4 regions of the Polaromonas potterensis genome follow, and region 2 is predicted to be linked to each of the others. Evidence: predicted binding sites of a transcription regulator. Region 2 holds the regulator's gene; each other region holds the start of a gene.

Region 1 (7,702 bases), 260 kb from region 2:
GCCTGAAGGCCAACCCCGATTTGCGCGAGATCCCGGTGATCGCGCTCACCGCCCATGCCATGGAGGGGGACCGCCAGCGCGCGCTGGACGCAGGCTGCGACGATTTCGACACCAAACCGATCGAACTCGAACGCTTGCTGGCAAAGATCGAGGGGCTGTTATGACGTCCTTGCCCGGCCTGCCTGCGGCGACAGAGGTCGCTTACGCACCCGATTCCCCGCGCACGGCCAAGGACGTGTCGGTCGCGCCACGGCGCCTGTACGGCGGGGTGCGCGTGAACTACCCGGTGCGTATAGGCGCCCATTTGGCCGCCGGCCTGTTGCTCGGCTCGGTTTTCACCACGCAGCCGCCGACCGCGCTGTGGTGGGCGGGGCTGGTCATGCTGACCTGGCCGTATCTGGCCTATTGGCTGAGTTGTCGCGCCATCGATAGCCGACGCAGCGAGATGCGCGCCTTGCTGGTTGACTCTTGCCTGATCGGCATCTACGGCGGACTCTCGGGCCTCAACCCCTGGATCATCGTCGCCCTGGGGGGGGCCATGCATGCATCGAACCTCGGTTCGGGCGGAATGGGCCACGCCTTGCGCGGCCTGGTGGCCATGGCGATCGGCATCGTCATAGGCGCTGCCGCGACGGGCTTCGAGTTCCGTCCCGACACCTCCTTGCTGACCATTGCCTTGTCGGCCGTGGCCGCGGCGCTCTACCTGTCGCTCTTCGGCCACGCGATTTATGCCGAATCACTGCGCACCGCCAGAACACGCGCGGCCTTGGAAGAGCGCAATCGCGAGATCGAAGCCCAGGCCGTGCACCTGGAACAAGCGCGCCAGGAGGCCGAATTGGCCAACAAGGCCAAGAGCGCTTTTCTGGCGAATATGAGCCATGAGCTGCGAACGCCGCTCAATGCCGTGCTCGGTTACGCCGAGTTGCTCGAAGAAGAACTGGCCGACAACACAACACCTACGGCCCGCGCCGACCTGGGCCGCATCAAACATGCGGCCAAGGATTTGCTGGCCATGATCAACGCCGTGCTGGACCTGACCCGGCTGGACGCCAACAAGATCCAGCTCAACCTTGAGGACTGCGACCTGCGCGGCTTGCTCTTGTCCGTCGAGACCGTCGTGCAGCCTATGCTGATCGCCAACGGAAATCGCCTGTATGTCGACATCCAGCCGGGTCTGGCCTTGATCCATGTGGATGCGCAGCGCCTGCGGCAAGTATTGGTCGCGCTGGTGTCCAACGCCGCCAAGTTCACGGCCCAGGGGAACGTGCGGCTACGCGCGTTCACGCGCGAGCCACAAGCCGGGGCGCTGGAAGTGCGCTTCGATGTCGAAGATACCGGCATCGGCCTGAGCGCCGAGGAAATCGGTCAACTGTTTCAGCCCTTTCTCCAGGCCGACGAAGGCAGCACGCGGGCCTTTGGCGGCAGTGGCCTGGGCTTGGCGATCAGCCGTCGCCTGTGCCGTCTGATGGGCGGCGACATTGAAGTGCGCAGCACGCCCGGCGCGGGCTCCTGCTTCAGCGTCTGGCTGCCCCAGCCGGTGTCTTCGCCACAGTCAGCGCCACCGCCATCGGAGCACTAGGCATGACAGAGCAGCACACCGCACCCGCTAACGTGATAGATCGCATCGTGTGCAAGGCCGAACTCGCCAAGCTGCCGGCGCTGCTGGCCCTGATGGCGGCCATATGTCAGCGCGAGCAAATTGACGCGTCAAGTTGCCACGACCTGCAACTCATCGTCGAGGAGGCCTGCGTCAACGTCATGCACCACGCCTACCCAGCAGGCCAGGCCGGCCCATTGAGTTTGGAGGTCCGGGTCGTGCATCAGGCGCATCAGGGAGGTCCACGCCGCATCGTGTTGACACTGGAAGACCAGGGCCGACCTTTCGACCCCTTGTTGGTCGCACCGGTGGACGCCAGCGCCGCGGTCGAGGCGCGAGCGCTGGGCGGCCTGGGCGTGCACCTGATCCGACAACTCTCAGACCGCCAGCACTACCAACGCCACCCAAGCCGCGGCAACGTCCTCTCCGTCGAAAAGTACCTGTCGCTGACCACGACCCCATGACCCCCATTGAATCCTGGAGAACGCACTTGCAAATCACCATCACACCACACGACACAACGTTTGTCCTGGCCATCACCGGCAGCATAGACAGCCTGAGTGCCGACGAATTGACCCAACGCTTTGCGGAATCGATTGCTCAGGGCAACACACGTCTGGTGGCCGATTTTTCGCTGGTGAACTACACCAGCAGCGCCGGCCTCAGGTCCCTGCTGGGCACGGTCAAGAGTTGCCGACTTGCCGGTGGTGACCTGCGTATGGCCGCGGTGCAGCCTCAGGTCCAGCGCGTGCTCGAGATCGCCGGCTTTACCAGCATTCTCAAAATCTTTCCCGACGTGCGCCACGCGGTGGAGAGCTTCACGGAGGCCGCATGAAGCGCGCGCCGATTCAGGGTCCGACGGTCACGCTGGTGATCGGCTCGGGCAGCGTCAAGTGCGCGGCCTCCATCGGTGTGGTCAAGGCACTCTCCGACGCAGGCATAGGCATCGATCGCGTGGTCGGCTGCAGCGGCGGCGCCTTGTTCGCGGCCGGGGTGGCGCTGGGTTTCGACGCCGCCAGGATGACGGACATCACCCTGCGTACCTGGACCCGCAAGATGACCTCCAAGCGCAACAACATGGGTTTTTTGCGCCTGCTGGCACCCAAAATTTTCGGTTTTCAGCCGGACAGTTTTGGCTTGCGTGACGATGGCCCCATGCTCTCGGCCTTTCGCGAGGTGTTCGGGCAACAGCGCATCGAGGACACGCCGATTCCGCTGCACATCACGGCCACCGACTTCATGAATGGCGAACTGGTCGACATCACCCGCGGTGACCTCGTCGATGCGATTCGCGCCAGCGTTTCGCTGCCCCTGGCGTTTGCGCCAGTCAAGCTGGAAGGCCGGCTGCTGATCGATGGCTACATGGCCGACCCGCTGCCGATCAGCGTAGCGATGAAGAACGGCAGCCGCGTGATCGTCGCGGTGGGTTTCGAGAGCCCCTACCAGGACAACATCCGCAGTGCGGGACGTTTTGCGGCCCAGCTCAGCGCGATCCTTGCGAACAATCTGCAAAAGTCGCGCCTGGCTTTTCAGAGTGCGGTGCACCACTCCGAGATGATTCTGATCCTGCCGCAGTTCAAGCAACGCGTGCGCCTGTTCGATACCGACAAAGTGCCTTACATCATCGAAGAGGGCGAGCAGGCCGCCTTGCAGCAACTGCCCTATTTGCGCGCGCTGCTCGATGCAGATCGCGAACGTGTTGCCGTTGTCACGGCCTGAGGCCGTGGCTAACCCCATGCGGGCCCTGGCCTGATGTCCAAGCCGACGCCAACACCGACGGAACACCTGGAGCGCCAGATGTGCATCCTGGTGGTCGACGACCTCGAGCTCAACCGCGACCTGCTGGTGCGCCGCATCCAACGGCTGGGGCACGAGGCGGGCACGGCCATCAACGGACGCGATGCACTCGACAAGCTGCAGCAGCAGGACTGGGACCTGGTGTTGCTGGACATCACCATGCCCGAGATGGACGGCTACGAAACCCTGCGCCGTATCCGGGCCGATCCCCTGTCGGCGCAGCTGCCCGTGGTGATGGTCTCGGCCATCGACGAAAGCGAAAGTGTGGTGCGCTGCCTGGCGCTGGGGGCTGACGACTACCTGCCCAAGCCCTTCAACCCCGTGGTGCTGCAGGCGCGCATCGAATCATCCTTGGCCAAGAAGCGTCTGCAGGATCACAAGAGCCAGCTGCTGCAGGCGCTCTCCCGCGAATTGCAGATCGGCCAGCGCATCCAGCAAGGTTTCCTGCCCGCGGAACTACCGAGCCTGGCGGGGTGGTCGCTGGGCGCCAGCTGTACGCCGGCCCGACAGGTCGGTGGCGATTTCTACGATGCCTATTCGCTGCCTGGAGGCGCGCTCGCGTTTGTGGTCGCCGACGTGTGTGACAAGGGCGTGGGTGCGGCGCTCTACATGGCGCTGTTCCGCACGCTGCTGCGCGCGGTGGCCTGCCAGGCGGCGCTCGAGGAGTCCCCCCCCGCGACGCTGGTGCGCAGCGTGGCTTTCGTCAATGACTACATCGCCACCGTGCACGGGCACGAAAACATGTTCGCCACGGTATTCTTCGCCCTGCTGGAGCCGGACAGCGGGCGTATGCATTACCTCAATGCCGGCCATGAAGCGCCGTTTGCCCAGCAGGCAGAAGGCGGCCCCATGACGCGGCTCGACATCACGGGGCCAGCGGTGGGGCTGTTGGCCGGCAACCGTTGTGCCGTGCAGACCTTGACGCTGCAGCCAGGCGCCAGGCTGCTCCTCTACACCGACGGGGTGACCGAGGCGCGAGGTGTGTCTGGACCTTTTGGCGAAGAGGCGCTGGGGCAGGCGCTGGCCCGTCAAGCTGGCTCGGCGCAGGAAATGGTCGACAGCGTGCGCGCGCAGCTGGCTGCGCATGTGGACGCGTTCGAGGCGCATGACGACGTGACCTTGTTCGGTTTGATACGTGAATCTGTCGGGCCATGAACATCGTGAATCCACCGGAGTGCGCCACCATGAATCAGCCTGTGCGACCTACCGTGTTCGTGCGCCGTGTGCGCGTGGAGGATGCCCAGACCATGCAGGGATTTTTGCTGGGCCTCAGCGTTCCGTCACGACGAAACCGCTTCCATGGGGGCATCAGCGGCGCCTCGCCCAAGTTGGTGGCCTATCTGGTGAATGCCGACAACATCCGGCATGCGGCCTGGGTGGCCTGCATCTGGGGTGCCGATGGCGAGGAAATCATCGGCGAGGCGGGCTGGTTCATCGTCGACCCTGAACGCGGCAGCGCCGAGTTGGCCCTGAGCGTGCTGGACGGATGGCAGGGCACAGGGGTGGCGAGCCGGCTGATGACCACCCTCATGGATGGCGCACGCGACGCCGGCTTGTGTCACCTCTACGGCGACGTGCTCGACGTGAATCTGCGGATGCTGGCCTTCATGCGCAAGCACGGACTGGAGGCCGGTTTTGATGAGCCGCCAGACCGGGGTGTGCAACGTGTCAGCTGTGAGCTGACGAAAAGGGTGTAGACCCAATCAACTGGCGCTATTGTTTTCTATCAACCTTACCAGTTGACCTCGCGGTCCGGCGTGGAGCCGATGCGGTGTATGGACAGGTCAGCACCTTGGAATTCTTCTTCCTGGCTCAGGCGCAGCCCCAGGGTCATTTTGATCAGGCCGTAGACCACAAAACCTGCCAGCAACGCCCAGGCGATACCCATGGCGCTGCCAATCAGTTGTGCGCCCAGGCTGACACCGCCCAGCCCACCCAGGGCCTTGCTGCCAAAAATGCCGGCCGCCACGCCGCCCCAGGCACCGCACAAGCCGTGCAGCGGCCAAACACCCAGCACGTCGTCGATCTTCCATTTGTTCTGGGTCAAGGTGAACATCAGCACAAACACGGCGCCAGCGATGCCGCCTGTGACCAGCGCGCCCAGCGGGTGCATCAGGTCCGAACCGGCGCAGACGGCCACCAGGCCGGCCAGCGGGCCGTTGTGCACAAAACCCGGGTCGTTTTTGCCGATGGCCAGCGCCGCCAAGGTGCCGCCCACCATGGCCATCAGCGAGTTCACGGCGACCAGGCCGGAGATCTTGTCTATGGTTTGGGCGCTCATGACGTTGAAGCCAAACCAACCCACGGTCAAAATCCAGGCGCCCAGCGCCAGAAAAGGAATGCTGGACGGCGGATGTGCCGAGATGCCGCCGTCCTTGCGGTAACGGTTGCGGCGTGCGCCCAGCAGAATCACCGCTGGCAAGGCCAGCCAGCCGCCCATGGCGTGAACCACGATGGAACCCGCAAAGTCATGAAACTCCGTGCCGGTGAGCGATTTGATCCAGGCCTGCACGCCAAAATGCTGGTTCCAGACAATCCCCTCGAAGAAGGGGTAGACAAAACCCACAATCACCGCCGTTGCGATCAATTGCGGGTAAAAACGCGCTCGTTCGGCAATGCCGCCGGAAATGATGGCCGGAATCGCCGCGGCAAACGTCAGCAAAAAGAAGAACTTCACCAGCTCGTAGCCGTTTTTGAGGGCCAGTTGTTCGGCGCCTACAAAAAAATGCGTGCCATAGGCCACGCCGTAACCGACGACAAAATAAACCACGGTAGACACGGAAAAGTCCACCAGGATCTTGACCAGGGCATTGACCTGGTTTTTTTTGCGAACCGTGCCGAGCTCCAGAAAAGCAAAACCGGCGTGCATGGCCAGCACCATGATGCCGCCCAAAAGAATGAACAAGGCGTCCGAGCCCTGTTTTAGTGCGTCCATAAGCCCCTCTCTTTAGTGGTTTGAGTTGTTTCAGTGCAAAAGCGAATCAGAAAAAACAATAGCACCAAAATCAAGCAAAAACTGCGCCATAGGGGTGCGCACCAACTTGGATGCCCTATGCCCGGGGCTTTCAGGTCAAAGCGATTAGGGGCTGGGCGGCCCGGTTAGAATAGACGTCTGTCATTGGGGAGTAGCCACCCTGCACTTCTGCACGGGGCTTGCGTCAACAGACTTGCCCGGCCGTCAACGGCTGGACATGGCGCAAGCGGCTCCAGCGCATTTGCCTGGAACTCAGCGAGACCTTTGACTGCACAGCCTCCGCTTCAGGCCGGGGATGCTATGCAGTCATGGGTATTCGGCCGGAGTTTTTTGAATGCAAGCTTTCCTCGTCTCCACGGGCATCGTCGCCCTCGCCGAAATGGGCGACAAAACACAATTGCTGGCCCTGGTGCTGGCCGCACGTTTTCGCAAGCCCTGGCCGATTGTTCTCGGCATTTTTGTCGCTACCGTCGCCAACCATGCCCTGGCCGGCGCACTCGGCGCCTGGGTCACCACCCTGCTCAGCCCGCAAACCCTGCGCTGGATTCTGGGCGTGTCTTTTATTGCCATGGCGATCTGGATGCTGATTCCCGACAAACTCGACGATGAAGACACGGGGAAGGCGCCGCGCCTGGGTGTGTTTGCCACCACCGTGCTGGTGTTTTTCCTGGCCGAAATGGGCGACAAAACCCAGATTGCCACCGTGATGCTGGCCGCGCGTTACGAGGCCTACTTCGCGGTGGTTGCCGGCACCACCTTGGGCATGATGCTGGCCAATGCGCCCGTGGTCTGGCTCGGTGAACGTGTCACCCGCCTGGTGCCGCTGCGTGTGGTGCATGTGGTGTCTGCCCTGATTTTCGCCGGGCTGGGGCTGGCGGCGCTGCTGATCAAGGCCTGACCGGAACAAAGAGCCACTGCTGGCGAGCGACCGTGGAGGCGTTGCCCTGCAAGCAGGGACCGGGGAACTGGCTCCACCAGGCCGCCGGCGCAGCGGCGCCCTCGGGGGGCAGGGAGCTACACGCGGTGAGCGATCGTGGGGGTATACTTTCTTAGCGCCGATTTGCTCAGCTTGCGGGCGCTTAAAAAGTTCAGCTAAAGACGACATCCAGAACCCGGACTCGCTTTGAGCGATGCCGGGTTTTCTTTTTGTACGTTGTTTGTTACGGGCCTCATCTTGACGCTAGTTGCCACGCCACAGTCCATGCATTTCGCCGATGTTTTGCCCTTGCAAAGCGGCGCGGCCATTCGGGCCTATGACCTGAGCTACGAGACCTACGGCACGCTCAATGCCGACAAGTCCAATGCCGTGTTGATTTGCCACGCGCTCAACGCCT
Region 2 (7,702 bases):
GTTACGGCGCTGGTCGCGCCCCTGCACCGACGGGATGCCGGCCACACCGGCCACATCAATCCGTTCGCCATAAGGCGGGTTCACCAGCATCACACCGGACGGCGCAGGCGGCATACGTTGCAGAGCGTCACCACCACGCAGTTGTATGGCGCTGGCCACACCCGCACGTTCGGCATTGCGCTCGGCAAAGTCGACCATGCGGAAAGACACATCGCTGCCGAAGATGGGCGCGGTGGGTTCGGTGATGGCGGCTTCGGCCTGGTCGAGCAAGCCTTCCCAGACATGCGGCTGGAAAGGCACAAATTTTTCAAACGCAAAACGCCGGCCCATGCCGGCGGCGATGTTGCGGGCGATCTGCGCCGCTTCAATCACGATGGTGCCGGAGCCGCAGCACGGGTCGTACAGCGGCACGCCCTGTTTGCAAAGCCCCTCCTCGCCGCTCCAGCCGCTGGCAGCCAGCATGGCGGCGGCCAGGGTTTCCTTCAGCGGGGCATCGCCCTTGTCTTCGCGCCAGCCGCGTTTGAACAGCGGCTCGCCCGAGGTGTCGATGTAGAGGGTCACGGTGTCTATGGTCAGGTGCACGTACACACGCACATCGGGCCAGCGGGTGTCGACATCGGGGCGCACATCGTATTTGTCGCGGAAGCGGTCGGCGATGGCGTCCTTGATCTTGAGCGCGGCAAAGTTCAGGCTGGTCAACGGGCTGTGTTGCGCCGTGACCTCGATCTTGAAGGTCTGTTTGGGCGTGAACCAGATTTCCCAGGCCACGGCGGCGGCGGCGTTGTAGAGGTCTTGTTCGCTGCGGTACTGGTTGTGCTGCAGCTCGATCAGCACACGCTGGCTCAGACGGCTGTGCAGGTTGAGCTGCAGCGCGTCGCGCCAGGAGCCGGCCACCTGCACGCCGGCGCGCCAGGCCTTGCCCTGGGTGCCGGTGATACGTTTGACCTCGGCGGCCAGCAGTTCCTCGACACCTGCGGCGCAAGGTAAAAATAGTTGAAGTTGGTTCATATGTGGGGCCTCTAGGGATTTCTAGAAATTCGGTTATCGGGATGCAGGGCAAGGCGTGCGGCGCGCAGGACACCGGAATGCACTTCGGTGCATGAGGATTCCGAGCACCGCGCAACGCGGCCAAGCGCCCGAGAACCGGATTTATAGAAATCCCCCGTTATAGGGATTTTCGCAGGTTCGCCGGTGCGATGCGCAAAGCCTCGCGGTACTTGGCCACGGTGCGGCGTGCGCATTCGATGCCCTGCTCCTTGAGCATTTCGGAAATCTGGTTGTCGCTGAGCGGTTTGGTCAGGCTCTCTGAGGCGACAAACTGCTTGATCAGCGCCCGCACCGCCGTGCTGGAGGCATTGCCGCCGGTTTCCGTGCCCAGCGCCGAACCAAAAAAATACTTCAGCTCGAAGGTGCCAAACGGCGTGTTCATGTATTTGGCCGTGGTCACGCGCGAGATGGTGGACTCGTGCAGGCCCAACTCGTCGGCGATTTCGCGCAACACCAGCGGACGCATGGCGAGTTCGCCATGGGTGAAGAAGTTTTTCTGCCGCTCGACAATCGCGCTGCTGACCCGCAGGATGGTGTCAAAACGCTGCTGGATGTTTTTGATGAACCAGCGCGCCTCCTGCAGGCGCTGCTGCAGGGCCTGGCCGTTCTGGCCCCGGTTCTGCTTGAGCGCATTGGCATAAATGTCGTGCACCCGCAGGCGCGGCATCACGTCGCTGTTGAGCGAAACCTTGAAGCCGCGGCCGGACTTGACCACGATCACATCGGGCACGATGAGGTTGCGCTCGACGTTGACAAAACGCCGGCCCGGCTTGGGGTCCAGCCGGCCTATCAGTGCAATCGCGGCCTTGATCACGGTGTCGGGAAAACCGCACAGCTGCGACAGACGCTTGACGTCGCGTCGAGCCAGCAACTCCATGGGTTGCTGGCACATGGCGATGGCGGCGCGGGTTTCGTCGGAGTTTTTGCACTCCAGCAGTTGCAGGCCCAGGCACTCGGCCAGGTTGCGCGCGCCCACGCCGGCCGGCTCCATGTGTTGCAACAGCTTCAGGGCCACGGTGAACTCGTGCACCATCGCTTCGACTTGTTCCAGGTCGTCCCCGGCCAGACCCGCGGCCAACTCGGCCAGGCTGTCTTCCAGGTACCCGTCGTCGTTGAGCGATTCGATAAGAAAATGCAGCGCCGCCCGGCCTTCGGGCATCAGGCGCAGGGACAGCGCCTGGCGGTGTAAATGGTCTTGCAGCGATTCATGGCTGCGCGCCAGATCGGCGGCATCGACCTCGCTGTCGTCGTTGTTGTTTTTGCGCGGCGCGGCGTCGCCGCCCCACTCGTTGTCGTCGGGCGCGGTGTCGACACTGCCGTCGCCGTCCCAGCTTTCCTCAAGTTTGGCCTCGCTGCTGGGTTCAGCCTCATTTTGGCTTGTAGCCCCCGCGCCATCTGCGCTGACAGCTATGGAATCCGTAGCAGATTCAAACTCACGGGTTTCCTGGCTGACCGGCGTGTCGGCCTGGACCAGGCCAAAGTCTTCGCGCGGCGCGGCTTCTTCGGAGACTTCAAGAAAAGGATTTTCGTCGAGCATCTGCTCGACTTCCTGGCTCAGCTCCAGGGTAGACAGTTGCAGCAGGCGAATCGATTGCTGCAACTGGGGCGTCAGCGCCAGATGCTGCGAAACGCGTAGGGACAGGCCTTGTTTCACGACATCCCTAAGTGCGCGACAAAGCGGGTTGGGATGTATGAACCAAGCGGGGGCCGCGCAACCGGCTTTGCCGGGGCGCAGGCGCCGCCCCCTGCAGGGGGGAGGGAGCTACACGCAGTGAGCGACAAAGGGGGGGAGCCAAAGTGATCACATCTTGAAATGTTCGCCCAGGTAAACCCGGCGCACATCGGCATTGTTCACAATTTCAGAAGGGGTGCCCGTGGCCAGCACGTGGCCATCACTGATGATGCAGGCATGGTCGCAAATGCCCAGGGTTTCACGCACGTTGTGGTCGGTGATCAACACGCCGATGCCGCGGGACTTCAGGAAACCGATGATGCGCTGGATCTCGATCACGGCAATCGGATCGATACCGGCAAAAGGTTCGTCCAGCAAGATAAAACGCGGCTGCGTGGCCAGCGCCCGGGCGATCTCGACACGGCGCCGCTCGCCGCCCGACAGGGCAGGCGCGGGTGAATCACGCAGGTGGTCGACGCGCAAATCCTGCAGCAAGGCGTCCAGGCGTTCGTTGATGGCCTTGGCGCTCAGCGGCTTGCCGGCTTCGTCGGCCTGCAGCTCCAGCACGGCGCGCACATTCTGCTCGACCGTGAGTTTTCGGAAAATCGAGGCTTCCTGCGGCAGATAACTCAGGCCCAGGCGCGAACGCTTGTGGATGGGCATGTGTTCGATGGACTCGCCGTCGATGGTGATCTCGCCGGCGTCGGCGCGCACCAGCCCCACGATCATGTAAAACGACGTTGTTTTGCCGGCGCCGTTGGGGCCTAACAGACCCACAACTTCGCCTTTTTGCACCGTCAGCGAAACATCCCGCACCACCTTGCGGCTGCCGTAGGACTTTTGCAGGCCGGTGGCCACCAGGCGGCTGATGGGCGCGGTTTCCGGAGACACATTCATGGCGTCGGTGTTATTTTTTGTCATTGCCCAGCGTGGTACTGGGCCGCAGAACAGGCGCCGACCCGGAGGGCGCCGCCGGGGCGCCGGGGGCGCCCGCTGCGGGGGCCTGGTTGCGCGGCGCCAGCAGGGCGCGAATCCGGCCCGAGGGGTTGCTGGCCGTGCGGGCTTTCTCGCCGCTGTCGACGGTGAACACGTCGGTCGGGTTGTCGTAAACAATCAGGTTGCCGTGGGTTTCGTCAGCCAGGGTCGCGCCTATGTAGCGACGCAACACGGCCTGGCGGATGAACTTGACGGTGTCGGCGCGGCTGTCGTATTCGATACGTTCGCCTTCACCTTCAATGTATTCGTCGACCAGGTCGCGCTTCTTGCGATAAAACGCCAGCTTGCCGGGCGCCGCGACCACGATGGCGCGCTGGTAACCCTCGGCGTCCTGGATCACATCGACCTGCGCACCCCGGATGATGATGGTGCCCTTGGTGATCACCACGTTGCCGGTGAACACACTGGTTTGATTGAGGTCGTCATGACGCAGGGCGTCGGCCTCGGCGTTCATGGGCTGGTCGCGATCGGCCTTTTCAGCCGCAACCGGAAAGACCGCCAGGGTGGCGGCCAGCATCAGTACACAGGCGGGGTAGTTCATAAAGGCACGAATCTTGCTGCTTTGGTGGTGTTGCTTCATTGTAGCCATGGCACTCCCCGGAATTGGCAAGGTGCATAAAAAACCCGCCGGATCAGGGCGGGTGAGGCGAAATACCCGGCGGCGGCATCCAGCTGGCCGCTTGGGGATTAAGCTTTTCGGGCCTGGGTAATCAGGTAGTCCGTCACCAGCAGCGCGCGATCCATGGTTTTTGCCAGTTCGCCTGAAGTATAGAAACGCCCGGCCACGCCCAGGGCTGGCACGCCGTCCACCTTGTAGGCGTCTTGCAACTGCGTGGCCTTGCGAGCCTTGGTGGCGATGCCAAAGGAGTTGTACATTTCCACAAACTTGGCCTTGTTGATGCCTTGCTTCTCGGCCCAGGCGGCCACCAGCTCGGGGGTGTTCAGCATCTGCTTTTCGTTATGAATCGCGAAAAACACCTTTTTGTGGAGTTCGTCGACCTTGTTCATGGCTTCCAGCACATAGTAAAGACGCTGCTGCGGCTCGAAGTCGGCGCGGAAGGACACCGGCACACGCCGCACCGCCACGTCTTGGGGCGCTTTTTTGCTCCAGGCGTCAAACGCCGGCTCAAACTGGTTGCAGTGCGGGCAGCTGTACCAGAAAAACTCCACCACCTCGACCTTGCCGGCCGGCGCGTCGACCGGTGCGCGTTTGTCGAGCAGCAGGTAATCGCGGCCTTCCTGGGGCGCTTGGCCCTGGGCCTGGGCCGAGGTTGTCAAAGCGCCCAGGGAAGCGGCGGCAGCCACGGAAGCGGCGGATATCGAAAATTCACGTCTTTGCATCAAGCATTTCTCCATTAGTGCGACAGGTTGGACACCCTGGCCTCAGAAAGTTCAGCGCTGAACCCGGACCAGGGCAGTTTCGATGCCGCTGCCATCCAGGCGCTCCTTGGCTTTGTCGGCATCCTCTTTTTTATCAAACGGCCCGAGGCGCACGCGAAACACGGTGCGGCCCGACTGTTCGCGCTCGGTGACCTTGGCTTCCAGGCCCATCAGCGAGATTTTGGCGCGCTGCTGCTCGGCGTCTTCAGGCGTGCGGAAAGCCCCGACCTGCACAAAATAATTGAAAGGGTCCGGGCCGGACGCAGTGGCCGGCGTCGCCAGCTTGGCTTTGGCCAGGTCACCGATGGGGTCGGCCGATGGCGGTTTCGCGGGCTTGACGGTCGGGTCGGCCACGGGTTTCTGCGCGGTCACAGGCGCTTGCGGCGTGACATCGGTCACCGGGCCGCCGGACGCAGTGGCCGCCGCTGGCGCGGACGCCGGTTTGGCCGGATTTTTGCCGTACAACGGTGCGTTCGGGTTCCAGTTCTGGTTCTTTTTGGCCTCGGCCGCGTCATGGTCGGGGTTGCGCGACTGGCCCTTGTTCATGAAAGGCACGGGCACCTTGGTGATGTAAACGGCCACGGCCAGCGCCGCGGCCAAGCCAATCAGCGCGCCAATGATCAGGCCCAGAAAGGTGCCGCCGCGTTGTGGGTTCATGCCTGGCCGGCTGGGCCGGTGGGAGGGGGTACGCGCCATGGTCTCATCATTCCTTACATTTTGCGCGGGGCATCAACACCCAGCACGGCGAGGCCATTGTGCAACACCTGCGCCGTCGCCGCGACCAGGGCCAGGCGCGCGAGTTTGACCACGGCGTCATCAACCAGGATGCGCTCGGCATCGTAATAGCTGTGGTAACAGGCGGCCAGTTCGCGCAGGTAAAACGCCACGTCGTGCGGCGCAAAACCGCTGGCGGCGTTGCTCAGCATGTCGGGGTATTTGGCGATCAGCAGCATCAAGGCCTGGGCCTGCGGGCTGTCCAGCGCTGACAGGTCCACCGACTTGAGTTCGGCCTCGTCGCCGCCCCAGGCGGTCAGCACCGAGCAGATGCGGGCATGGGCGTATTGCACGTAATACACCGGGTTTTCGTTGTTTTTCGCCAGCGCCAGGTCGATGTCGAAGATGTATTCGGTGTCGGGCTTGCGGCTGAGCAAAAAGAAACGCACGGCGTCCTTGCTGGTCCACTCGATCAGGTCGCGCAAGGTCACATAACTGCCGGCGCGTTTGGATATCTTGACCTCTTCGCCATTGCGCACGACCCGCACCATGGTGTGCAAGACGTAGTCGGGGTAGCCCTGAGGCACACCCTCATTGGCCGCCTGCAGACCGGCGCGCACCCGGGCAATCGTGCCGTGGTGGTCCATGCCCTGGATGTTGATGGCCTTGCTGTAGCCGCGCTCCCATTTGGCCAGGTGGTAAGCCACGTCAGGCACAAAATAGGTGTAGCTGCCGTCGCTCTTTTTCATCACACGGTCTTTGTCGTCACCGTAGTCGGTGGACTTGAGCCACAAAGCGCCGTCCTGCTCGTAGGTCTTGCCGGCGTTCTTGAGTTTGGCCACCGTGGACTCGACCCGGCCCGAGCTGTACAGGCTGGACTCCAGGTAGTAGTTGTTGAACTTGACCGAGAAGGCTTTGAGGTCCAAATCCTGCTCGTGGCGCAGGTAGGCAACGGCGAACTGGCGGATCGAGTCGGTGTCTTCCACGTCGCCCGAGGCGGTGTATTCGCGGTCGTCGGACTTGACGGTTTTTTTGGCCAGGAAGTCAGCCGCGATATCGGCGATGTAGTCGCCGTTGTAGGCCGACTCCGGCCAGCCGGCGTCGCCGGGCTTGATGCCCTTGGCGCGCGCCTGCGTGCTGGCAGCCAGCGTCTGGATCTGCACACCGGCGTCGTTGTAATAAAACTCGCGATAAACCTCGGCGCCCTGGGTGACAAACAGGTTGCAGATGGCGTCACCCAGGGCGGCCTGGCGGCCATGGCCCACATGCAACGGCCCGGTCGGGTTGGCCGACACAAACTCGACAATCATGCGCTGGCCGTTGGCGGCCTGGGTGCCGTAGCCGGGTCCGGCCTTGAGCACTTCGCGCACGGTTTCTTGCTTGGCTGCGGGTTTGAGGCGGATGTTGATGAAGCCGGGGCCGGCGATCTCGATGGCGTCCACCCAACGCTCGAAAGCCGGGGCTTTCAGCAGGAGGGCGCGCAGGTTCTCGGCCAACTGGCGGGGATTGAGTTTGAGCGGCTTGGCCAGCTGCATGGCGGCCGTGCAGGCGAAATCGCCATGGGCCGCCACTTTGGGGGATTCAAACGCGGCCTTGTCGCCTGCGCCTGGGGAAAGTTCTTCCAGCCCCGCAGCCAGGGCCGCGAGCAGGTCTTGTTTAATCGAGAGCATGGGCCGATTTTACGGTTAAGAGCCTGCTCCCAATCTCGATGGGGTCGCGTTGGGACGCAATCGGGATGAGTTGGTCGCCAAGATCACGCAGCATGGGCTCATGCCCATGCAAGGGATTTGGTGGGCAAATCGCCCGATTTCGCCCCAACCCGAAGGGCAGGTGCCTTTTCGGGCGCTCCGCGGCGTTGCGGCGCTTGCCAATAGCCAGCTATTGGCGGCGCAC
Region 3 (7,702 bases), 540 kb from region 2:
TCTGGTGGCCTCCCGGCTGGTTTACCTGCAGGTGGTCCGTCATGAGGACCTCAATGGGCAGGCTGAAAGCAACCGCACCGCGGTGGTTCCCATCGTCCCCAACCGCGGCCTGATCCTGGACCGCAACGGGGTGGTGCTGGCGACCAACTATTCGGCCTACACGCTGGAAATCACACCGTCCAAGGTGCGCGACCTGGAGGAAACCATTGAAGCGCTGGGTCACTTGGTGGATATCCAGCCGCGCGACAAACGTCGCTTCAAAAAGCTGCGCGAAGAGTCCAAAAGTTTTGAGTCGTTGCCCATACGTACCCGTCTGAGCGATGAAGAGGTAGCCCGTTTCGCCGCGCAACGTTTTCGTTTTCCCGGGGTGGACATCAAGGCGCGCCTATTTCGCAACTACCCGTATGGCGAGCTGGCCAGCCACGTGGTGGGTTACATCGGGCGTATCAACCAAGCCGAAAAAGAGCGCATAGAAGACAACAACGAAGAGGGCAACTACCGCGGCACCGACTACATCGGCAAGCTCGGGGTGGAGCAGGCTTTCGAGCGGCAGCTGCACGGCACCACCGGCGTCGAGCAGATGGAAACCTCGGCGGGCGGGCGTGCCGTGCGCAGGCTGGCCAGCAACCCGGCCACACCTGGCAATACCGTCAGGCTGTCGCTGGACATAGGCCTGCAAAAGCTGGTGGAAGACATGTTTGGCACACGGCGCGGCGCGCTGGTGGCGATGGACCCGCAAACCGGCGAGGTGCTGGCTTTTGTCAGCAAGCCGACTTTTGACCCCAACCTGTTCGTCGACGGCATCGACCAAGAGAGCTGGCAGGCCCTGAATGAATCCATAGACAAGCCGCTGCTGAACCGGGCGCTGCGCGGCACCTATCCGCCGGGCTCAACCTACAAGCCCTTCATGGCCATGGCCGCCCTGCAGACCGGCACCCGTTCGGCCACCACGCTGATCAATGACCCTCTCTTCTATATGTTCGGTGGCCGCCGCTTTGGCAGCCCGGCGGGCGAGCGCGGCGGCGTCATGGACATGAACCGCGCCATCGTCGAGTCCAGCAATGTGTACTTCTATTCGCTGGCCAACGAAATGGGCGTGGAAACCATGCACGACTTCATGGCGCCGCTGGGTTTTGGACAGATCACCGGCATCGACATCAACGGCGAGGTACGCGGTGTGCTGCCCAACCAGGCCTGGAAACGCAGCTATTTCAAACGCCCCGAACAGCAGAAATGGTTTGCCGGGGAAACCATCTCGCTGGGCATTGGCCAGGGTTACAACAGCTTCACCATGCTGCAGCTGGCGCAGGCGACCGCCGCGCTGGCCAACAACGGCATCAAGCACAAGCCCAGGCTGGTGATGGCGACGCAGGACACCGTGACCGGCCAGCTGCATCCGCTGCCCGCCGATCAGCCGGTCGATCTGGGCTACAAACCCGAGAACGTGGCCATTGTGCGCAAGGCCCTGGTGAGCGTGACGCAAGGGGGCACGGCGACCCGGGTGTTTGCCGGCGCAGGTTATGCCAGCGGCGGTAAAACCGGCACGGCGCAGGCGGTGAGCATGGGCCAGAAAGACAAATACAACAAAGCCAAGATGGAAGAGCACCAGCGCGACCACGCGGTCTACATGGCGTTCGCACCCGCGGACAAGCCCAGGATTGCGCTGGCGGTGATCGTGGAAAACGCCGGCTGGGGCGCCGGGGCGGCCGCACCAATCGCGCGGCGGGCGTTTGATTACGTGCTGATGGGCCAGTACCCCAGCGAGGATGATCTGGCAGCGGTGCAACAAGGGCTGGCCGCAGCCCCCATAGGCAAGCCGCGCCAGGTGGCCGACATGATGGCGCAGCTGGTGGCGGGCAGCGGCGGCGCAACGGCACAGGCCAAGGCCGATGCGGCGAGCGCAGTTCCGCCGGCCAAGGCGGAAAAACCGCTGAAACCCGTCCAACCAGCCCAGGCCCTGGTCAGCGACCAAGCCGTCAGCAAGCCGCTGGCAGCCCCGCTCAACGCCGGCCCCAACTAAGGCGCGTTCCGGGCGCTCCCTGGCGGCCTTTTCCGTTTCCCGCTATTTCAAAAACGCATCAAAGCCGGTTTTCAGGATCAGCAGGCTGACCACACCGATAAACACGATGCGTACAAAACCCGCGCCGTGTTTCAGTGCCAGGCGTGTGCCCAGCAGGCTGCCGACCACATTGGCAACAGCCATGGTCAGCGCGAAATGCCACCAGACATGGCCCTTGTAGGCAAACAGGCCCAGCGCGGCCAGGTTGGTGGCGGTGTTGAGCAGTTTGGCCGAGGCCGAGGCATTCAAAAAGTCGTAGCCCAGCCAGCGCACAAACAGGAAGACAAAAAAACTGCCGGTGCCAGGGCCAAAAAATCCGTCGTAAAACCCCAGTACCAGACCGATGCAACAGGCCGCGGCGGTTTCGGCGTGGCCGCTAAAACGTGGTGTGTGCTGGCGGCCCAGTTCCTTTTTCACCAGGGTGTAGAGCAAGACTGCCAGCAGGATAAACGGCAGGGCCTTGCGCAAAAAGCCAGGATCGATGAGGGTCACCAGCCAGGCTCCGCCCAGCGAACCGACAAAGCCTGCGGCCGCTGCCGGCAGCAGGGCCGACCAGCGCATGTCCACCCGGCGGGCGTACTGGGCGGTCGCGACCGCTGTGCCCCAGATTGACGCGCCCTTGTTGACGCCGAATAAGGTGGCTGGATGGGTGGTGGGAAAAACCGCAAACAAGGCCGGCACCAAAATCAGCCCGCCGCCCCCCACGATGGCGTCCACAAAACCCGCCAGCAGCGAGGCAACCGTCACGATCAGCAATTCCATGGGGGCGATTGTCGCATCGGGCTTGCCCGGAACCGGCGACACTGCTTGGGCGCACGCCGCAGGGCGCTATTCGGGATGCAGAGGCGAAAAAAAAGCGCCGGGCATGCCGGCGCTTTATAAAAAAACATCTCGTAGGATGCCGATATTGTTCTAGTTGCTTGTGTTTGTCTCCTCGGCCCTCTGCGAGCCCGGGGGCTCGTCTGCAGGTCCACCAATGTAGACCGTGCACCCGGTTTGTGCATCGGGATTTTCCCTCGTTCTGGCAAATACATGGTCGGCCTCACCGGCTCACGCCGGAACGGGCTGGCATGACTTATGCCTGTTGTGAGTCCTTGTTGAGTCAGGCCGCACAAAAACGGGAATCACTATGCAAACCAGGCGTGTTGTCACATGGGGTGTGGGTCTTTGGCTGTGTTTTGCCGCCTGTCAGGCCGGTGCACAGCCACAGGCTGGGCCTGGGGTGGCCGATGAGGCTCCTGTCACGGTGCCCGCCGGGGTGGTCGCGTTACCGGCCGTGCCTGCAACGCCTGCACCGCCCTTGACCCGGCCCGGCCTGGTCGGGGCCGACACCCTCAGTGCGGCAGACACGGCCTGGATGATGACCTCGACCGCCTTGGTGCTTTTGATGACCTTGCCGGGGATTGCCCTGTTTTACGGCGGCATGGTGCGCAAGAAAAACGTGCTCAACAGCATGGCCTGCGTGGTGGCGATTTGTGCGGTGGTCAGCTTGTTGTGGTTTGCCGTGGCTTATTCCCTGGCCTTCACGCCTGGCAGCGGTGCGTGGGGTCACTACATAGGCGGTAGCGAGCGGCTCTGGTTCGCCGGGCTGGACTACATCAAGGACACGCAAAAGGTGGCGGTCAGCCATATTGCGCCGAATATTCCCGAGTCGGTGTATGCCATGTTTCAGCTCACGTTTGCCATCATCACGGCCGCCCTGGTGGTCGGCGCCTTTGTCGAGCGCATGCGTTTTTCCGCGATGTTGTGTTTCATCAGCCTGTGGACGCTGTTGGTGTATGCCCCGATCGCCCATTGGGTCTGGGAGCCCAGCGGCTGGCTGGCCCAGTTGGGTGCGCTGGATTTTGCCGGCGGTGCTGTGGTGCATATCAATGCCGGCGTGGCCGGGCTGGTGTGTGCGTATGCGCTCGGGCCGCGCACCGGTTATGGCCGTGAGGCCTTCACCCCTTTCAACCTCGGTTTGACTATGGCTGGCGCCGGCCTGTTGTGGGTGGGCTGGTTTGGGTTCAACGCGGGTTCGGCGGTGGCTGCGGATGGGCGTGCCGGCCTGGCGATGGCGGTCACACATATTGCCGCCGCGGCCGGTGCCTTGTCGTGGATGGTCGCCGAGTGGCTGGTGCGCGGCCGTCCGACCCTGCTCGGCCTGTGTTCCGGCCTGGTCGCCGGTCTGGTGGCCATCACACCGGCGGCGGGTTTTGTCTCGCCCCGCGCGGCGCTGGCCATCGGGCTGGTGGCCGGCATGGCCTGTTATTGGGGCGCCACCGGGCTCAAGCGCCTGTTACATGCCGACGATTCCCTGGATGTGTTCGGCGTGCACGGGGTGGGCGGCATTGTGGGGTCCTTGCTGACCGGTGTGTTCGCCAGCAAAACCATTTCAGGCGTGGAGGGCAGCGTGTGGACCCAGGCCCTGGCGGTCGGGGCGGTGTTGTTTTACAGCCTGCTCATGACGGCACTGGTGTTGTGGCTCACCTCGCTGTTTTTCAGCCTGCGTGTCAGTGAAAGCGCGGAGTCCGATGGCCTGGACATCGCCCAGCATGCCGAGCGCATGGGCACCTGATGGACGGGGGCGCCATGTCTTCCACTGAAAAAATTGCCATTGCCGCTCACCTGCATGTGCTGCTGCGCCGCAAAACAGGGCGTGTGACCGACACCGAATGGATGGCCGGCAACGCGGCCTATGCCGCCGAGATTGTTCGTTTCGCACGTGAAAAAGCCGACCAAGACGGGCATGTCGACCTTGGTGTCTGGGCCGACAGGCTGGAAGAAATCATGGCGCTCACCGACACGAAACACCGGGTACCACTGGCGAAGGTGGTGGCTGATGCCGTCAAGGCGCGTACCTCTGCCGCATCGGCGCCGCCGGTGGTGGACTCGCAGCGTGCACGATCAGTCGATACCGAGGAAGAGATTTATCCTGCATCGGGGTTTATCGAATCCAGCTTTGGCGCCCTCTTTGGCGACAACGAAGCCCAGCGCCCACGTGAGCGCCGCGACCCCGACGCGCCACGTTATGTGAAAGGCCTGCGCTGACCGTGGGTGCGCTTTCCCCGTGGCTCGTACATTTCGTTACCTGCATACTCCAGGCGCCCGCCCGAGCTTCAGCCCAACATTCCCCAGTCTTTCCTTGTCGCCGCCAAGGATGAGTTGTTCGCCGTTGTAGCAGGAGGTAACAAATTGTTGGCAGTTGGGGGCTGTGCGGGCGCTAGCATAGCGCCCTTGGAACATGGAAGAGGACTTATGAAACGGATGTTGATCACATTGACGCTGGCCCTGGCAGGTATTTGGGCCGGCCCGCTACACGCCCAGGCGCGGCAACTGGTGCTGGGCATCAGCGAAGGCACGTCGGGCGGACTGGACCACGCGCAGGTGATGACCAAATACCAGGGGCTGGCTGAAATTATTGGCCGGGCCGCGAAGGCCAAGGTCAGCGTGGTTTTCGCGCGTGAATTCAAGCAACTGGAAGACGGCATGCAGACCGGCCGTTTTGACTTCGTGATGGCCAGGCCCAGCGACTACCCCGCACGCGGGATGCGCGACTATGGCTACAGCTATATCGCGAGCACCCAACCCGACGGGCAATGCCTGATCATTGTGCCCAAGGGTTCTACCTTGAAGTCCCTCGACGACATCAAGGGCAAACGCATCGCACTGCCCGAAAAGATCGCCTACATGTCGCGTTTTTGCGCGGCCGAGCTCCGGGACAAGGGCATTCTCATCGAGAAGGAAAACGTGCAGTTTGTGCGTGAGCAGGCCGCCGTCGGCTTTTATCTCAGCAACAAGTTTGCGGATGTAGGCGGCGTGGCCTCGTATTCAGGCGTCGCCAAAAAATGGGAAAAAGAGGGCAACCGCATCTTGCACAAAAGTGTGGCCCAACCCTACTTTCCGCTGGTCGCGCACAAACGGATCAAGCCAGAGCAGATCAAGGCCATCCAGGCCGAACTGCTGGCCATGTCCAACAACGAGGTCGGCAAAGAAGTGTTGCAACGCATTGGTGTCGAGCAGTTCGACACCAGTTCCGAGTCACGCATGCGCGACTTGCTGACGTGGCTCAAGGTCTAGCCTGAAACGGCCTGGCCACACGACCGGTGGCTAAACGCCGTCGCGTATCCACTCTGCGGCTTTTTCTGCAATCATCAGGGTCGGTGAGTTGGTGTTGCCGCTGGTGATCAGCGGCATCACGCCGGCATCCACCACACGCAGACCCGCGATACCCCGCACCCGCAGGTGTGAATCCACCACCGCCATCGGGTCGTGGGCCTGGCCCATTTTGGTGGTGCCCACCGGGTGGAAGATGGTGGTGGCGATATCGCCGGCCAGCCGCGCCAGTTCCTCGTCGCTTTGAAACTGCACACCCGGCCGGAATTCTTCGGGCTGGTAGCCGGCCAGTGCGCTCTGGCTGACGATGCGGCGCGTCACGCGCAGCGAGTCGGCGGCGACCTGCCGGTCTTGCTGTGTGCTCAGGTAGTTGGGCGCAATCGCCGGTGCGTCTGCAAACCGGCCGGACTTGATCTGGACCGAGCCCCGGCTGGTCGGGTTGAGGTTGCAGACGCTGGCCGTGAAGGCGTTGAAGCTGTGCAACGGCTGGCCAAACGCATCGAGTGACAGCGGCTGCACGTGGTACTCGATGTTGGGGTAGGGCTGGTCGGGTGAGCTGCGCGTGAAGGCCCCCAGTTGCGACGGCGCCATGCTCATGGGACCGGTTTGTTTGAACGCATATTCCAGGCCTATCTTTGCCTTGCCCCAGAGCGACGCGCCCAGGGTGTTCAGCGTGAAGTTTTTCGCCGCGTCCTGCTGGACCTTGTAGACCGAACGAATCTGCAGGTGGTCCTGCAGGTTGGCGCCCACGCCAGGCAGGTCCTGAATCACTGCAATGCCGTGTTGCTGCAGCAGTGTCGCCGGGCCTATGCCCGAGAGCTGCAGAATTTGCGGTGAACCTATGCTGCCGGCGCTGAGAATGACTTCGCCGATGAAGCCGGCCTCGTTGGTTACCGTGGCCTGGACCTTCTCGTCACCGGTCCAGACCTCGACACCGGTGCAGCGCTGGCTGCCGTCGTCCTGGCGCTCGATGATGAGTTTGCTGACCTGTGCGCTGGTCCACATCTCGAAGTTGGGACGGCCAAAACAGGTGGGCCGTAAAAAGGCCTTGGCCGTGTTCCAGCGCCAGCCGGCTTTCTGGTTCACCTCGAAATAACCGACACCCTCGTTGTCACCACCGTTGAAATCTTCGGTGGCCGGAATGCCGGCTTGTTGCGCCGCCGCGGAAAATGCATCGAGGATGTCCCAGCGCAGGCGCTGTTTTTCAATGCGCCATTCGCCGCCCATCTTGCGCGCCATGCCCTGGGCGCCCGCATGCTGGCTTTTGTGGCCGTGCAGGCGCCGGAAGTTTTCGTTGACCTTGGCTTCGGTCTGGCCTTTGGGGATGTCGAGTTTGTAGTGGTCTTCGTGTTTGCGAAACGCCGGCAAGACCTGGTCCCAGCGCCAGCTGTCGTCGCCGGTGAGTTGCGCCCACTGGTCGTAGTCGCGGGCCTGGCCGCGCATGTAAATCATGCCGTTGATGCTGGAGCAGCCGCCCAGCGTTTTGCCGCGCGGATACAGCAGGCTGCGGCCATTCAGGCCGGCATCGGGCTCGGTGCTGTAAAGCCA
Region 4 (7,702 bases), on a different contig from region 2:
CGCCAGCAAAACACCGGTGCCCAAGGACCTGATGCGCACCAGCAAGATGATCGACGGCGTGGTCTGGGACGGCAAGGACCCGAAGAAATACGCCGACGGTTTCAAGGTGAAAGCATGAACGGCACGGCGAAGGGCTCCCGCTTGCTGCGGATAGCCGCCCCGGAAAACGCTTTCGGCTGCCGACACCGTTCCAGCCCAGTCACCCATACGCTGCTGAGGCAGCCCGTCTAAGGAACTCATCATGGTCAGCGCTGTTTTTCATCCTCCTTTCGACGACGCGCCCCCGGCCGCGTCGCCCGCCACCCCGGAGAGCGCCAAGCCCGCTATTCCTTCCATAGCTGCCAGCGCAATAGCCACGGGGGCTGCAGCCTCAAAAGGCTTGCAAACCACAGACCCGGCCGGCACCGCCAAACCGCCGTTCGACTGGCGCGGCGTCTGGATGGCGGTGTTGCCACCGCTGTTAGGCCTGGGTTTGCTGGTCGGCCTGTGGGAGCTGGTGTCGGCGTCCACGGGCAACAGCATTCCCTCGCCGCTGGCGACCTTCCACCAGGCGGTCGATGTGTTCAGCGACCCCTTCTACAGCAAGGGGCCGAATGACCAGGGCGTGGGCTGGAATGTCTTGTCTTCGCTGCAAAGGGTGGCGGTCGGTTTTGGCCTGGCGGCTGCGGTGGGCATTCCGGCCGGGTTCATGATCGGGCGTTTCACGTTTTTAAGCCGCATGTTCAACCCGCTGATCAGCCTGATGCGGCCGGTCTCGCCGCTGGCCTGGTTGCCGATTGGCCTGCTGGTCTTCAAGGGCGCCAACCCGGCGGCGATCTGGACGATTTTTATCTGCTCGATCTGGCCCATGATCATCAACACCGCGGTGGGTGTGCAACGTGTGCCGCAAGACTATATGAATGTGGCGCGTGTGCTCAATCTCAGCGAGTGGAAAATTTTCACCAAAATCCTTTTTCCCGCCGTTTTGCCCTACACCTTGACCGGCGTGCGCCTGGCCGTGGGCACCGCCTGGCTGGTGATTGTGGCCGCCGAGATGTTGACTGGCGGCGTCGGCATCGGCTTCTGGGTCTGGGACGAGTGGAACAACCTCAACGTCAAAAACATCATCATCGCGATTTTTGTGATCGGCATCGTCGGGCTGCTGCTGGAATTTGCGCTGATCAAGCTGGCCACGGCATTTACGTTTGAAGAGGTGAAAGCATGAACCCGTCACTGAGCAGCAAATACATCGAAATCCAGGGTGTGGCGCAAAGCTTCAAGACCCGCAAAGGTCCGTTCTGCGCGCTGCAAGACATCAACCTGACGGTCGCCAAGGGCGAGTTTGTTGCGCTGATCGGTCACTCCGGCTGCGGCAAGTCGACCTTGCTCAACCTGATCGCGGGCTTGACCACACCGACACAAGGCGCCCTGCTTTGCGCCAACCGCGAAATCGCCGGCCCCGGCCCGGAGCGCGCGGTGGTGTTTCAAAACCACTCGCTGCTGCCCTGGCTCACCTGTTTTGACAACGTCTACCTGGCGGTGGAGCGGGTCTTCGCCGCCACAGAAACCCGGGCCCAACTCAAGGCTCGCACCGACGCGGCCCTGGCCATGGTCAGTCTGAGTGCTGCCGCGCAAAAACGCCCCGGCGAAATTTCCGGCGGCATGAAGCAACGTGTGGGTATTGCCCGCGCCCTGTGTATGGAGCCCAAGGTCTTGCTGCTGGACGAACCTTTCGGCGCCCTGGACGCCCTGACCCGCGCCAAGCTGCAGGACGAGTTGCTGCAAATTGTCAGCACCACCCAGAGCACGGTGGTGATGGTGACCCACGATGTGGACGAAGCGGTGCTGCTGAGCGACCGCATCGTGATGATGAGCAACGGCCCGTCCGCCACCATCGGCGAAGTGTTACATGTGGACTTGCCGCGGCCGCGCTCACGGGTGGCGCTGGCCGAAGACGCTCGTTACCTGGGTTACCGCAAGGCCGTGATCGACTTTCTCTACACCCGCCAGGGCCACGTCGAAAAAGCCGCCTGAGTCGTCAGCACTCGTCGCTTTTCGCCACATCAGGACTCTAACCCTGATGTGGCGGTCGTGAGCAGCTATCGTTTGAATAGCAACCGAACACGCCATCGACCCGCCTCGGCCAGAGCAAGGCCGGCGCAGGGTTTTTACCCGTCAACAACACAAGCACTGGTAAGCTCAAAAGCTGCAACTTGTTGCGTTTACGGGAACAAAAAAACGATGGCTCTGATTGTGGTGGTCGACGATGACGAAACAATACGCACGTTGATCGCGGCGGCGCTGCGTTTTGAAGGCTACGAGGTGGTGGAGGCCGACAACGGCGCCACCGGGCTGGCGCTGGTGCGGAGCCGCCAGCCCGACCTGGTCGTCAGCGACGTCAACATGCCGGTGATGAATGGGTTTGCCATGTTGCAGACCTTGCGCGCCGACCCGACCATCCAGGCCACGCCCGTCATTTTGCTGACCTCGCTGCAAGAACGCGAAAACGTGCGCAGCGGCATGAGCAGCGGCGCCGACGACTACCTGATCAAACCCCTGGTGTTTGACGAGTTGCGCGAGGCCGCCGCCACCCAGCTCAACAAACAGCTGATGCGCCAGTTCGCCCAAGCCAGTGCGGTGGACACCGCCATCAGCGCCGCATTGCAGGAACAGCAAGCACGTTTGACCCGTTTGTACGAGAACCGGCTGCTGGCCGAACTCAGTGACAAATGGCCCTCGGCCGAATCGGCTGAGGACGACAACAAATTGGCGCATGCCACGGTGCTGTTTGTCGATGTCGTCAACTTCCCGGCCCTGTCCGAAAAACTCTCCAACACCGAGCTGAGCACGGTCGTGCGCCAGTTCTACAACCATGCCGGCGATACCGTCTACCTGTTCGGCGCCCACCACATGCAATTTGTCGGCGAAGGCCTGCTGGCGGTGTTTACCGGCAGCTCGGACACCGACACCGTCAACTGCAGCCTGCGCGCCACCCGGGCGGCCCTGGGCCTGATCAACTCGGCGCACCGGGTGCAAGGGTTTATGGCCAGCCATTTTGCTGACCGCGCCCTGCCGCGTTTTGAGGTCTGCGTGGGTCTGAACAGCGGTGCCGTCACCCTGGCCAAACTGCTGGACCCGCTGCGCGGAAAATCCCAGGTCTTGCCCGTCGGCGACACCGTCAGCACCAGTTTGTTGCTGCAAAAACATGCCTACCAGGCCGGCTGGAAAATTGCCGCCAGCGCCGCGCTGCTGGACGAAGTGGGCGGCAGCGTGAAAACCGGGCGCCGCAGGCGGTTTTCCCTGCCGGGGCGCAGCAGCGCAGTGCATGGCGTGGAGCTGCTGGGTTTGTCTTCGTAAGCAGCAAGATCCCTCATTCGCTATCAAATAAATAGCTGCCTACGCCCGTGGCTAAAGGGCTGGAGGCCAAAAATACGTATAAAAAGCACAAAATCCAAGCCATGCACCAGAATCAGGCGATGCGGCGCCCGTCTTTGGTGCAGTGCAACAAGCCCGGCTTAACCCACCAGCATCTGCAGGCTGCGTTCGTACTGCTCGGACAAGGTCTCGAACACCGCCAGCAGGTCTTCGCTGGCGGCCGCCACATGTTCCAGCCCTGGCGCGCCGGCCGCCACACCGGCCAGCATGGCGTCCCAGCCAACGGCCGCGTTGTCCAGCGAAACGCGAATCGCCGGGCTGCTCAGCGGAATCTCGTTCAAATAACACAACGCCTGCTCAAACGCCGTCCTGGCCTCGGCCAGGGCCGGTGTATTGCGCGGCATGGCGGCCTGGGCCCCCAGCCGCTCGATCAAGGCGTATTTTGCAAAACGCTGGCTCAACATGCGTTGTCGGCCCGCGAGATTGAGCACCTGCAAGGGCGGCATGGCGCCGGCGTTTTCCAGGCTGCTGGTCAGGCGTTCGGCGTCCTGCAGCAGTTGTTCGGCCACCACATCCAGCTGCGCCATGCGGCCCGGCTGGCGTGTATCCGCCAGGCCCTGCTTCAGTTGCGCCCAGGTGTGTTGCACCTGGCCCAGCAGGTCGCCAAAAGTCGGCTGGGACAGGCTTTTTCCCAGCGCGACCAGGTTGGTATCTGTGCGTGCCACGGACTCGTGCATGCGCTCTGACAGTTGAGGCAGCGGCACACCGGCCGCTTGCAGCAGCGCCAGCTTGACCAGGCGCTGCGACAACATGCGTACCTGGCCGGAACGGTTCACATCTTCGGCAAAACGGGCCGAATGAATGATGTGTTGCGAGACCTGGCCCAAGCGCTGGTTGCTGTGCATGGAGGTGGTTCGCAACATCTGGAAAGCGTCGTCGTCCGACATCTGGCGGGCGCGCATCAGGATGCCCTTGGCACGCTCCACCACCTTGCGTTCTTCCAGCCGGCTGGACACCTCGGCCAGTTCAGCACGCAAGGCCTGCTCGCGCGCGAAGCGGGCCTGGGCCAGATGAATCAGCGGGCGCAGGCGCTGCTGGCCATAACCGTTCACCACGTAGGCATGCACACCGACCTCCGTGGCGCGTGTGATCTTGCCGGCATCCCCATCGGGGGTAAAAACGATGACGGGGAGCGCCGAGGTGCTCCCCACGATGTCCAGGGCCGTGAACAAGGCCGCATCGGGCACGGCAACATCACAAATCAGCAAGTCCGGCGCCTGGCGTACCACCGCCTGCAGCAGTTTCTGGCGCTCTTCCACACAGGCCAGGACCTGGATACCCACGGCGCCCAGGTCTGTGACCAGCGTCTGCGGGCCGGTCGGGTTGTTTGAAAAAACCAGTGCGGAAGTCATCACCATCGCTTATGTGAGAAGGAAAACAGCCTTTAGAGCCTGTTTACGATCTCCATGGGGCCGCGCAGGTGCCTTTTCGGGATGGGCTGCAAGGCGCGGTGCGCCGCCAATAGCTGGCTATTGGCAAGCGCCGCAACGCTGCAGACCGCCCGAAAAGGCATCTGCCCTTCGGGTTGGGGCGAAATCGGGCGATTTGCCCGCCAAACCTTTTGCATGGGCATGAGCCCATGCTGCGTGATCTTGGCGATCAACTCATCCCGATTGCGCCCCAACGCGACCCCATTGAGATCGTAAACAGGCTCTTAGCGCATGCAAGTCGCGCGCCATGTGGTGGGGCACTGCCGGTTTGCCGTGACATGGCACAAGTTTTGCTGTGATCTCTGCGGGCGTAACGGAGCGCCCAACCTGAAGGAAAGCACTGCGGGTCTGCGCACAAGGGCGTGCGCAAGGATGTGCCTCACACCGGCTCCACAGCCGTGTCCCTGTTTGACAGGAAGGACCCTCATGTTTTTTACCGCCATTTTTCATCCCCAGCCATCCGGCGTCCAGCGCCTCCGCCGCGAGACGCCCGCCTGCGAACGCCACCCTGAGTGGGCGCTGGTGACGACCCCCTCCCATCCCTCTGGAGTGAACACATGAAAAAATCGAAATTGGTGATGGTCGGCAACGGCATGGCCGGCGTGCGCACCCTCGAAGAGCTGCTCAAGATCGCCCCCGATCTGTACGACATCACCGTGTTCGGCGCCGAGCCGCATCCCAACTACAACCGCATCCTGCTGTCGCCGGTGCTGGCCGGTGAACAAACGCTGGACGAAATTGTGCTGAACTCCTGGGACTGGTACACCGACAACCACATCACCCTGCACGCCGGTAAAAAGGTGGTCGAAGTCGACCGCATCAAACGGGTGGTGCGCGCCGACGATGGCACCGAAGAAAGTTACGACCGCCTGCTGATGTGCACCGGCTCCAACCCCTTCATCCTGCCGGTGCCCGGCAAGGACTTGCAAGGCGTGATCGCCTACCGCGACATCGCCGACACCAACGCCATGATTGCCGCGTCGGAGAAATACAAAAAAGCCGTGGTCATAGGCGGCGGCCTGCTGGGCCTGGAAGCGGCCAACGGCCTGATGCTGCGCGGCATGAACGTCAGCGTGGTGCATGTGATGCCGACCCTGATGGAGCGCCAGCTCGACAGCGTGGCCGGCAAGCTGCTGCAAAAGTCACTGGAAGAACGCGGCCTGAGCTTCCTCATGGGTGCGCAAACGCAGGAGCTGGTCGGTGGCGCTGAGGGCCGGGTGAGCGCGATCCGTTTCAAGGACGGCAGCGAAGTCGCCACCGACCTGGTGGTCATGGCAGTGGGCATACGCCCCAACACCGAGCTGGCCGAGTCCATGCACCTGTTTTGCAACAAGGGCATTGTGGTCAACGACACCATGCAGACCACCACCGACGCGCGTATTTATTCGGTCGGTGAATGCGCGGCCCACCGCGGCATCGCCTACGGCCTGGTGGCGCCGCTGTTTGAGCAGGCCAAGGTCGCGGCGAATCACCTCGCGCAGTTCGGCATAGGCCGTTACACCGGTTCGCTCACATCCACCAAACTCAAGGTCACGGGCATTGACCTGTTCTCGGCCGGCGAGTTCATGGGCGGCGAAGGCACGGAAGAAATCGTCATGTCCGACCCGTTTGGCGGCGTCTACAAAAAGCTGGTCCTCAAGGACGACAAGCTGATAGGTGCCTGTCTGTACGGCGACACCGTGGACGGCAGTTATTACTTCAAACTCTTGCGCGACGGCCGCAGCGTGGCCGGGATCCGCGACAAGCTGATGTTCGGCGAATCCAACATCGGCGATGCCGGCCATGAGGGCCACAGCAAGGCGGCGTCCATGCCTGATGAAGCCGAGGTCTGCGGCTGCAACGGTGTCAACAAGGGCACGATCTGCAAGGCCATCAAGGAAAAAGGTTTGTTCACGCTGGACGAGGTGCGCAAACACACCAAGGCCAGCGCCTCCTGCGGTTCCTGCACCGGCCTGGTGGAGCAAATCCTGATGTTTACCGCCGGCGGCGATTACTCGGCCACACCCAAACTCAAGGCCATGTGCGCTTGCACCGACCACGGCCATCAGGCGGTGCGCGACGCCATCCGTGAACACAAGCTGCTCAGCATATCCGCCGTCTACCAATTCATGGAATGGAAAACGCCCAACGGTTGCGCCAGCTGCCGCCCGGCTATCAACTACTACGTGACCAGCAGTTGGCCCAAGGAGGCCAAAGACGACCCGCAAAGCCGCTTCATCAATGAACGCAGCCACGCCAACATCCAGAAAGACGGCACTTACAGCGTGATCCCACGCATGTGGGGCGGCGAAACCACGGCCAGCGAATTGCGCCGTATTGCCGACGCGGTGGACAAATACAAAATTCCGACTGTCAAGGTCACGGGCGGCCAGCGCATAGATCTGCTGGGTGTCAAAAAAGAGGACTTGCAAAACGTCTGGAACGACATCGGCATGCCGTCCGGCCACGCCTACGCCAAGGCTTTGCGCACGGTGAAGACTTGCGTGGGCAGCGAATGGTGCCGCATGGGCACACAGGACAGCACGCAAATGGGCAAAGACCTGGAGCACGCGATGTGGCGCATGTATGCGCCGCACAAGGTCAAATTTGCCGTGAGCGGCTGCCCGCGCAACTGCGCCGAGGCCGGCATCAAGGACGTGGGCATCATAGGCGTCGACTCCGGCTGGGAGATGTATATCGCCGGCAACGGCGGCATCAAGACCGAAGTGGCCCACTTCTTCACCAAACTCAAAACCGCCGAAGAAGTGCTGGAGTACACCGGTGCTTTCTGCGAGCTCTATCGCCAGGAAGGCTGGTACCTGGAACGCACCGTGCATTACGTGAACCGTGTGGGCCTGGACTACGTCAAGAAACGCATT

What was found. The regulator sigma-54, encoded in region 2, starts transcription at its own class of promoters, with help from an activator protein. The targets are predictions, from matches to a motif close to TGGCANGNAANCTGCTTT.
Region 1: a site for sigma-54 is predicted at 6,401-6,418, ahead of R6254_RS01565 (ammonium transporter). Genes of this name have one in related genera too.
Region 3: a site for sigma-54 is predicted at 3,126-3,143, ahead of R6254_RS00230 (ammonium transporter). Genes of this name have one in related genera too.
Region 4: a site for sigma-54 is predicted at 5,124-5,141, ahead of nirB (nitrite reductase large subunit NirB). Genes of this name have one in related genera too.

Annotation. Positions count from the first base shown of each region.
Region 1 covers NZ_JAWQLX010000001.1:325,777-333,478, reverse strand. The annotation lists gene R6254_RS01600 (response regulator) at 1-164, shown strand, start outside; gene R6254_RS01595 (ATP-binding protein) at 161-1,579, shown strand; gene R6254_RS01590 (ATP-binding protein) at 1,582-2,061, shown strand; gene R6254_RS01585 (STAS domain-containing protein) at 2,088-2,432, shown strand; gene R6254_RS01580 (patatin-like phospholipase family protein) at 2,429-3,316, shown strand; gene R6254_RS01575 (PP2C family protein-serine/threonine phosphatase) at 3,350-4,549, shown strand; gene R6254_RS01570 (GNAT family N-acetyltransferase) at 4,579-5,091, shown strand; gene R6254_RS01565 (ammonium transporter) at 5,127-6,329, opposite strand; yybP-ykoY riboswitch at 6,503-6,697, shown strand; gene R6254_RS01560 (TMEM165/GDT1 family protein) at 6,703-7,266, shown strand; gene metX (homoserine O-succinyltransferase MetX) at 7,543-7,702, shown strand, end outside.
Region 2 covers NZ_JAWQLX010000001.1:582,805-590,506, reverse strand. The annotation lists gene R6254_RS02820 (THUMP domain-containing class I SAM-dependent RNA methyltransferase) at 1-1,008, opposite strand, end outside; gene R6254_RS02815 (RNA polymerase factor sigma-54) at 1,166-2,701, opposite strand; gene lptB (LPS export ABC transporter ATP-binding protein) at 2,849-3,616, opposite strand; gene lptA (lipopolysaccharide transport periplasmic protein LptA) at 3,627-4,256, opposite strand; gene R6254_RS02800 (thiol:disulfide interchange protein DsbA/DsbL) at 4,403-5,056, opposite strand; gene R6254_RS02795 (SPOR domain-containing protein) at 5,108-5,791, opposite strand; gene argS (arginine--tRNA ligase) at 5,806-7,479, opposite strand.
Region 3 covers NZ_JAWQLX010000001.1:42,694-50,395, reverse strand. The annotation lists gene mrdA (penicillin-binding protein 2) at 1-2,020, shown strand, start outside; gene R6254_RS00235 (sulfite exporter TauE/SafE family protein) at 2,063-2,821, opposite strand; gene R6254_RS00230 (ammonium transporter) at 3,282-4,616, shown strand; gene R6254_RS00225 (hypothetical protein) at 4,631-5,089, shown strand; gene R6254_RS00220 (phosphate/phosphite/phosphonate ABC transporter substrate-binding protein) at 5,297-6,118, shown strand; gene R6254_RS00215 (GMC family oxidoreductase) at 6,149-7,702, opposite strand, start outside.
Region 4 covers NZ_JAWQLX010000006.1:58,416-66,117, forward strand. The annotation lists gene R6254_RS12385 (CmpA/NrtA family ABC transporter substrate-binding protein) at 1-118, shown strand, start outside; gene ntrB (nitrate ABC transporter permease) at 242-1,204, shown strand; gene R6254_RS12395 (ABC transporter ATP-binding protein) at 1,201-2,013, shown strand; gene R6254_RS12400 (response regulator) at 2,221-3,336, shown strand; gene R6254_RS12405 (type IV pili methyl-accepting chemotaxis transducer N-terminal domain-containing protein) at 3,495-4,766, opposite strand; gene nirB (nitrite reductase large subunit NirB) at 5,402-7,702, shown strand, end outside.